DNA from 2 places in the Streptococcus fryi genome. Region 2 is predicted to be linked to the other one. Evidence: predicted binding sites of a transcription regulator. Region 2 holds the regulator's gene; the other holds the start of a gene.
What was found. The regulator NrdR, encoded in region 2, represses ribonucleotide reductase genes. The targets are predictions, from matches to a motif close to ACACNATATATNGTGT.
Positions count from the first base shown of each region.

Region 1: the regulator NrdR is predicted to act here: its motif matches at 2,040-2,055, upstream of nrdH (glutaredoxin-like protein NrdH).

Region 1 is NZ_JBRUGW010000008.1:56,911-61,021, reverse strand. Features, by position in the region: gene rpsA (30S ribosomal protein S1) at 138-1,343, opposite strand; tRNA gene ACVRZH_RS03650 (tRNA-Gln) at 1,470-1,541, opposite strand; tRNA gene ACVRZH_RS03645 (tRNA-Tyr) at 1,551-1,631, opposite strand; gene nrdH (glutaredoxin-like protein NrdH) at 2,182-2,406, shown strand; gene nrdI (class Ib ribonucleoside-diphosphate reductase assembly flavoprotein NrdI) at 2,410-2,769, shown strand; gene nrdE (class 1b ribonucleoside-diphosphate reductase subunit alpha) at 2,759-4,111, shown strand, end outside.
Region 2 is NZ_JBRUGW010000028.1:5,315-9,425, forward strand. Features, by position in the region: gene dnaI (primosomal protein DnaI) at 1-493, opposite strand, end outside; gene ACVRZH_RS07715 (DnaD domain protein) at 494-1,669, opposite strand; gene nrdR (transcriptional regulator NrdR) at 1,656-2,150, opposite strand; gene ACVRZH_RS07725 (mucin-binding protein) at 2,383-4,111, opposite strand, start outside.

The sequences.
Region 1 (4,111 bases), on a different contig from region 2:
GCCTTGAACATCAAAAAGGAGAGAACCAATCTGATTCTCTCCAGATGTTAGCTTTTCATCTACCCACTACAGTTGACAAAGAGCCGATTAATACAACATGAGAAAAAGGCTAGGACACATCCTAACCTTTCCATTTATTATAATTCAATATCTCCAAACAAATCAGCCATTGAGAAGCCAGTTTGTGTTTCTGGAAGTTCATAGTCACGCTTCACTTCACGTTTTTGACGACGTGGACGTGATTGACGTTTTTCTTCTTTATTTTCACCTTCTGGTTGAGCTGGACGTTCTTCAAGTGCTTTAATTGAAAGTGATACACGCTCATCTGATGAGTTCACTTCAAGTACTTTAACAGTTACATCTTGGCCAGCAGATAAAACATCTTTTGGATTTTCAACACGTTTGTGTGAAATTTGTGAAATGTGAACAAGTCCATCAATTCCTGGAAGAACTTCTACGAAAGCACCGAAGTCTGTCAAGCGTTTCACTTTACCTTCAATAACATCACCTGCAGCAAGTTTTTGTTCAACACCATCCCATGGACCAGGCGTAGTTGCTTTAAGAGAAAGTGATACACGTCCTTCAGTTTCATCGATAGCAAGAACTTTAACTTCTACCTCTTCACCAACAGTAACAACTGATTTTGGTGATACATTGCGCTCATGTGATAATTCAGTAACGTGAACAAGACCGTCAACACCACCAAGATCAATAAAGGCACCAAAGTTTGTCAAACGAGCAACTTTACCAGTTACTACTGAACCTTCTGAAATTTTTGAGAAAACTTCTTTACGTGCTTCAGCTGCAGACTCTTCTACAACTTCACGACGTGACAAGATGAAACGATTTTCAGCAGCATCAACCTCTTTGATTTTAGCATCAAATTCTTGACCAACGAATTTTTCAGTGTTACGTACAAAACGTGAATCTAGCATAGATGCTGGAATGAATCCACGTAAACCTTCAAACTCAACTGACAAACCACCTTTAACAGCTTTAGTTCCTTTAACAGAAACAACTTCACCTTCGCGACCGATAAGTTTGTCCCATGCTTTGCGAGCTTCCAAGCGTTTTTTAGATACTAGGAAAGTTACTGTATCAGTATCTTTACCTACAACCTGACGAAGAACAAGTACTTCTACTGTTTCACCAGCTTTAACAAGATCGTTAATATCAGCATCGCGATCGTTAGTCAACTCACGAAGTGTCAAGACACCTTCAACACCTGTACCATTGATAACAAGGTTAGCCTGACCATTGTCAACTGTTAATACTTCAGCAGTAACAACATCACCAGGGTTCACATCGCTAACACTGTTTAGCAAATCTTCAAATTCATTCATTCTAAAAAATCCTCCAACAAAAGCTAGCAACGCTAGCTTTGACAACAATATATTTTTTCAAGGTAACCCGCAACGACAACAACAATATTTATCTTTGACGGTATAAGGTAAAACCCGATACCATGACTGGGGTAGCTGGATTCGAACCAACGCATGAGGGAGTCAAAGTCCCTTGCCTTACCGCTTGGCTATACCCCAATATTAACATGGAAAGAGAGGGATTCGAACCCCCGAACCCGAAGGAGCGGATTTACAGTCCGCCGCGTTTAGCCTCTTCGCTATCTTTCCATAACAACAGAGACTAGTCTATCATAAATACTTGGTGAATGCAAGTCTTTTAAACTATTTTTTAAATTATTTTGTAACTTTATGGCTGTAATTGATATAACACTATATAGAGGATGCAACTGACTAAATTGTTTTTAAAAATCTCATAATCAACCCACCAGCTAAAAAGAATTACTATTACTAATAGATGTATGCCTCCAAGCTGATAGTTAACAAACCAAACTTGGAGCAGCTCACCACATCATTGTTTTGCATAATATAATTCATATTAATTTTCTAAGTTAGAAAATTAAATAATAACCAAATCACTCAAATCAATAACAAAAAAAAGTTGAAACTAGAAGGGAAATCCTTGAAAATAAAGACTGTCTAAACAAAGACCTATCATCGTCTTGAAAATACCACTTAACACTATATATTGTGTTTCAGAACAACAAAAACTCTATATTTTGTGTTTTTGATGAGTTTTTTAGCTTGCTTTTTTAGATGTTCTGGGGTATTCTATTATGGTATCCTTCTTAAGAAAGGAAATACTCTTAGGAGAACGAAAATGTCAAAAATTACAATTTATTCTAAAAATAACTGCATGCAATGTAAAATGACCAAAAAATTTTTAGAGCAACATGGTGCTGATTTCGAAGAAATCAATATTGATGAACAGCAAGATAAAGTGGCTTATGTGAAAGGACTAGGTTTTACTTCTGCTCCTGTGATTGAAGCTGGTGATGTTGTTTTTTCTGGATTTCAACCTGCAAAACTCAAAGATCTTATCTAACTGATGTTAGTTGTCTTTTTTAGTTTAACCGGTCAAACTAGACGCTTAGCCAAAAAACTAGCTCCCTATACAGTTCTCGAAGTAAAACGACAGGCTGACTTTCCGACTATTGACCAACCCTTTGTTTTTATCAGTCCTACTTATGAAGCAGGGATTGAATTCTTAGATGATTTCTTAACAATCAATCACTCTAATTTAAGAGGGATTGTGGGTTCTGGGAACCGTAATTTTGGTCCTGATTTTTGCCATACGGCTAAACGATTGGCTCATACCTATAAGGTGCCCCTACTCCATACCCTTGAATTTAGTGGAACACCCGAAGATGTAGAATATATAAAAGGAATATTAGAACATGACTCTTAAAAATCTTGGCGACGTTTCTTATTTTCGCCTCAACAACGAAATCAATCGTCCTGTAAATGGTCAAATCCCTTTGCATAAGGACAAAGAAGCTCTTGATGCTTTCTTTAAAGAAAATGTCGAACCTAACACAATGGCTTTTGATACCATCACAGATAAAATCAATTACCTTCTGGAGCATGACTATCTCGAGAAAGCTTTTATTAGCAAATACAAACCTGAATTTATTGAATACTTATCACAACGTCTCACAGATAGCCATTTTAAATTCAAATCATTTATGGCGGCCTACAAATTCTATCAACAGTATGCCTTAAAAACTAATGACGGAGATTATTATTTAGAGAGCATTGAAGACAGAGTCTTGTTTAATGCTTTATATTTCGCCGACGGTGATGAGCAACTAGCTGAAGATATGGCTATGGAAATGATTAACCAACGTTACCAACCTGCAACACCAAGTTTCTTAAATGCTGGTCGTAGCCGTCGTGGTGAATTGGTATCGTGTTTCCTTATCCAAATGACAGATGATATGAATTCTATCGGACGTTCTATCAATTCAGCCTTGCAATTGTCACGTATCGGTGGTGGTGTTGGTATCTCTTTGAGTAACTTGCGTGAAGCCGGTGCTCCAATCAAGGGCTTTGTTGGAGCTGCTTCTGGTGTCGTGCCTGTTATGAAACTATTCGAAGACAGTTTCTCTTACTCAAACCAACTTGGTCAAAGACAAGGTGCTGGTGTGGTTTACTTGGACGTTTTCCACCCAGATATCATGCACTTCCTATCAACGAAAAAAGAAAATGCTGATGAAAAAATCCGTGTTAAAACTTTGTCGCTTGGAGTAACTGTACCTGATAAATTCTACGAATTGGTTCGTAACAATGATGACATGTATCTCTTTAGCCCATATAGCATTGAGAAAGAATATGGTGTCCCATATAACTACATCAACATTACTGAAAAATACGATGAGTTAGTAGCTAATCCAAATATCACCAAGACAAAAATCAAAGCACGTGATTTGGAAACTGAAATCTCAAAACTACAACAAGAATCTGGCTATCCTTATATCATCAATATTGATACAGCTAATAAGAGCTCTGCCATTGACGGACGTATCGTTATGAGTAACCTCTGCTCTGAGATTCTTCAAGTTCAACAACCTAGTCACATCAACGATTCACAAGAGTATCTCCAATTGGGTACAGATATTTCATGTAACCTTGGTTCAACTAACGTTGTCAATATGATGACCTCATCTGATTTTGGGCGTTCTATCCGTGCTATGACACGCGCTCTCACCTTTGTCACTGACAACTCATCTATCGATGCCGTTCCAACTATT
Region 2 (4,111 bases):
TCCCAATCCCCATATCACCAAACAAGTATAATCCCTTTTGATTGGCTGATGGGTATTGCGTCACAAAGTCAACAAGGCTCTCAAAAACCTCCACACGCTTCACATCATCTAAGTGAATATCCTCAAACCGCACAGATTTATACGATTTAGGGAGGCTTAAAATGGTAATTCGATCATTGACTTCTTTTTGGCGTTGAGCCATTTTCAAGGCCTTAGTCTCTTGATAAGACACATCCGCAAACCCCTCATTCATTACCAAAATCGGCTCATAGCCTTTAGCAATGTAAGCCTCCGAACCTGTCAAAAAACGCTCACGCTCCATCAAAAATTGATTAAATTTAGGTAAACTCAACTTGATTTGATGAGATGTTAGTTGATGACTTAAGACAAAGTCTGAAATGACCTTGTCAGATAAAATCGCATCACTCAACTCTTTTGCAGAGTAACGGTTTAACCAACCTGATTGCTTGAGAGTATCTCCGACTTTCTCCATCTAGTCACCTTCCTTTCTGACTCTTTCCAAAGCACGACGCTTAATCTCTTCCAGCCGTTTTTGATCTTCTTGACTGGTCTGGTTTTGGTAATCTGCATTGCTCCAAGCCGGTAAATTAGATTTGGTCTGTTTATTAGCTTTTTTAGGTGTCTCACCCTGTTTTGGCTGACGCAGTTTCTCCATTGCCATTTCAGCTGTTTTTATCTCTTGGTAAGCAAAATCATTAGCCAACTTTTCAAGATAGCGACGATTCAGATTAGCTGATTTGGTCTTGTTGAGAGTATATAAGACCATGATGTTGATAACTTCATCTAAAAACCCTTGATTGGCTAAAATCGTTAGAAGAGCTTTTTCATCTTCGGTTACTCTTGCCTTACGCACATGCTTCAATTTTTCCAAAAAATCCTTGGCTGGTAAAGATTTTGCATCTTTTAAAATGATTTCTTCTTGTTTAGACCACAAGGATGCTGAGGAATTAACAGCATGTGTCATGACGCTTTGCTTTTGCGCCATACGCTCCAAAGAAATTGTCCGGTCAACTGCAGTCTCTTTCGCTAATTGGTAAGCTTGAATCCAGTTCAACTGATGCTTGTCTACAAAATGGTAGAGCCCAATGACATCTTGCTTATCATCAGCGAAATACAGGTCCTCAGACGCCATACGTTTTTGAAAACTATCCATATCAAACTCATCGTTTGAACGTAGTGGTAAATCAAGCGTTTTAGCCAAATCACCATGACTAGTAAAGACTTCTGAAAAACGTTTAGTCACTTCCTGAGCAGTGTCGGGCACCCTAATCATCAACTCAGAAACAGCATATTCTCCAATATAGTGTTCCAATAAACGACGGTAAAGAGAGTGGTTAAGAAAGGCATCCTTGGATAAGGCAGGTAGTAATCGAATGATATAACCATCGTTGTCCTTATAAAAAGCTATTAGCTTTAGAACTATAAGGACGGATAGAGCTTGCTCAAAACGAGGCATACCAAACTGCAAGTGATTAAGTAAGGATGTAAACTGATGATTGATTTGACCATTATCAAATCGTGAAACCAATAAAGCATACAAACTAGTCGCATCCTGACCAAGTATGGGTGCATAACAAAGAGCTAAACTTTGCTTATCATAGGAAACTTGATTATTCGGTAGAAAACGAAAGGTTTCAATCGGTCTCATGTTGTTCACGTCTCTTCTTCCCACTACGTACCCGCTTAGTAATTTGTTTTAGAAGCTCCTCTATCTCATCAACATCCTTGAAACTACGGTAAACGCTGGCAAAACGCACATAAGTAATTTCATCAAGCTCTGCCAGTTCATCCATTACCAGATTTCCAATAGCAGTGCTAGGTACCTCGCTATCATATTCAGTCCGAATAGATTGCTCGATACTGTAGACCACACGTTCGATATCTGAACTAGACACTGGGCGTTTTTGAGCACTTTGAATGATACCATTCAAGATTTTTTCACGTGAAAACTGCTCCCTTGTACCATCTTTCTTAATCACTAAAAGGGGCAACTCCTCAATACGCTCAAAGGTTGTAAATCGCGTTTGACACTGTTCGCACTCCCTACGACGTCGAATGGTTGTTCCCTCTTCAGCTTGTCGACTATCTATAACGCTTGATTTAGTATAACTACATTTAGGACAACGCATACTCTACCTCAATCTACCAGTTTCTTTTAACCTTTATTTTATCATAATTATAGGCATAACAAAAGCATCAGATGTTGTCTACAAGACGAGGGTAGCAAAAAGTTACCTATAACATAAAATCACCTTTTCCAGATGGTATACTTGGTGGAAAAGGTGATTTTTTATGTTTCTAACCGAAATTCTAAGAAAGAATAGCAGAAAACGTGGTTTCAATAATTTGTGAACTACACAACTATTTTAAACGTTTTTTTACGACCATCAGATACAGTGTAAATAACAATGATAACGATAGTAAAATGTTTAACAGATTAGACTTATCGCCTGTCGCTGGTAAAAGTTTAACACTATCATTCGATTTTGCTTTGGCATTATCCCATTGAGAAGATGATTTAGTATCAACATTGGAATTTGTATTGAGCAATCCATTACTCTTAGAAACTATATTTTGTTTCGAAGAATCAGCTTTTGCTTTATTTTGGGATTGTTCTGTTCCTTTAGCCATATCTTTCGGAACAGAGATTTTCGGCAGTACTGGCAATGTCCCCATTTCTGTACCATTTCCCTCTGGTTGTTCCTGTGGTCGTTCAGGTTTTTTATCGCCATTTTCTGACCCCCGTTGCACTTTAGGTGCATTAGGAGCAACTTTGTTGTCCTCTTTTCCAGTTGGTCCTTCAGACTCTTTAGATGTATCTGGAGAGCCTTCTGATTTAGGTGGCAACGGTGTTACTTGATTATCTGAACCTCCTACATTTGGCTGTTCTTTAGAAGATTCTGGTTGTTTTGGAGAGAGTTCAGGCTGTGTTTCTTCCTTAGAGCTATCTGGTCTCTTATCACTTGGACTAGACGCATCTTTGGCTTCTTCGGTTTCTCTAGGAGTTTCTGGAGACTTAGGTGACTCCAGTTGTGGTAACGAAGGTTTAACCGTATCATTTCCCTCTGGTTGTTCCTGTGGTCGTTTAGGTTTTTTATCGGCATTTTCTGACCCTGGTTGCACTTTAGGTGCAATAGGAGCAACTTTGTTGTCCTCTTTTCCAGTTGATCCTTCAGACTCTTTAGATGTGTCTTGAGAGCCTTCTGATTTAGGTGGCAACGGTATTACTTGATTATCTGAACCTCCTACATTTGGCTGTTCTTTAGGGGATGCTGGTTGTTTTGGAGAGAGTTCAGGCTGTGTTTCTTCCTTAGAACTATCTGGTCTCTTATCACTTGGACTAGACGCATCTTTGGTTTCTTCGGTTTCTCTAGGAGTTTCTGGTGACTTAGGTGACTCCGGTTGTGGTAACGAAGGTTTAACCGTACCAGTTCCCTCTGGTTGTTCCTGGGGTCGTTCAGGTTTTTTATCGCCATTTTCTGACCCCGGTTGCACTTTAGGTGCATTAGGAGCAACTTTGTTGTCCTCTTTTCCAGTTGGTCCTTCAGACTCTTTAGATGTGTCTTGAGAGCCTTCTGATTTAGGAGGCAACGGTGTTACTTGATTATCCGAACCTCCTACCTTTGGCTGTTCTTTAGGAGATTCTGGTTGTGTTGGAGAGAGTTCAGGCTTTGTTTCTTCCTTAGAACTATCTGGTCTCTTATCACTTGGACTAGACGCATCTTCGGTTTCTCTAGGAGTTTCTGGAGACTTAGGTGATTCCGGTTGTGGTAACGAAGGTTTAACCGTACCAGTTCCCTCTGGTTGTTTTGGAGATAGTTCAGGTTGTAAACCTGGCTGATTAACATCATTGCTTCCTGTATTTTCTTCTGGCAACAATGATTCTGGTTGTTTTGGTATTGGAGCATAGACAACAGTCTCAATAATATTTTCGGAGTTCTCTGTGACGTTTATGTCCTGTGCAGCGGTTTCTGCCTTCAAGCGAATAATAGGAGTATCGCCTACTCTTCGATCATTTGTGGTAGCAACATAACCAGAAACTATTGGCAATGGCTGTGCTTTTAAAACACGATCTCCTATCAAAATGCGA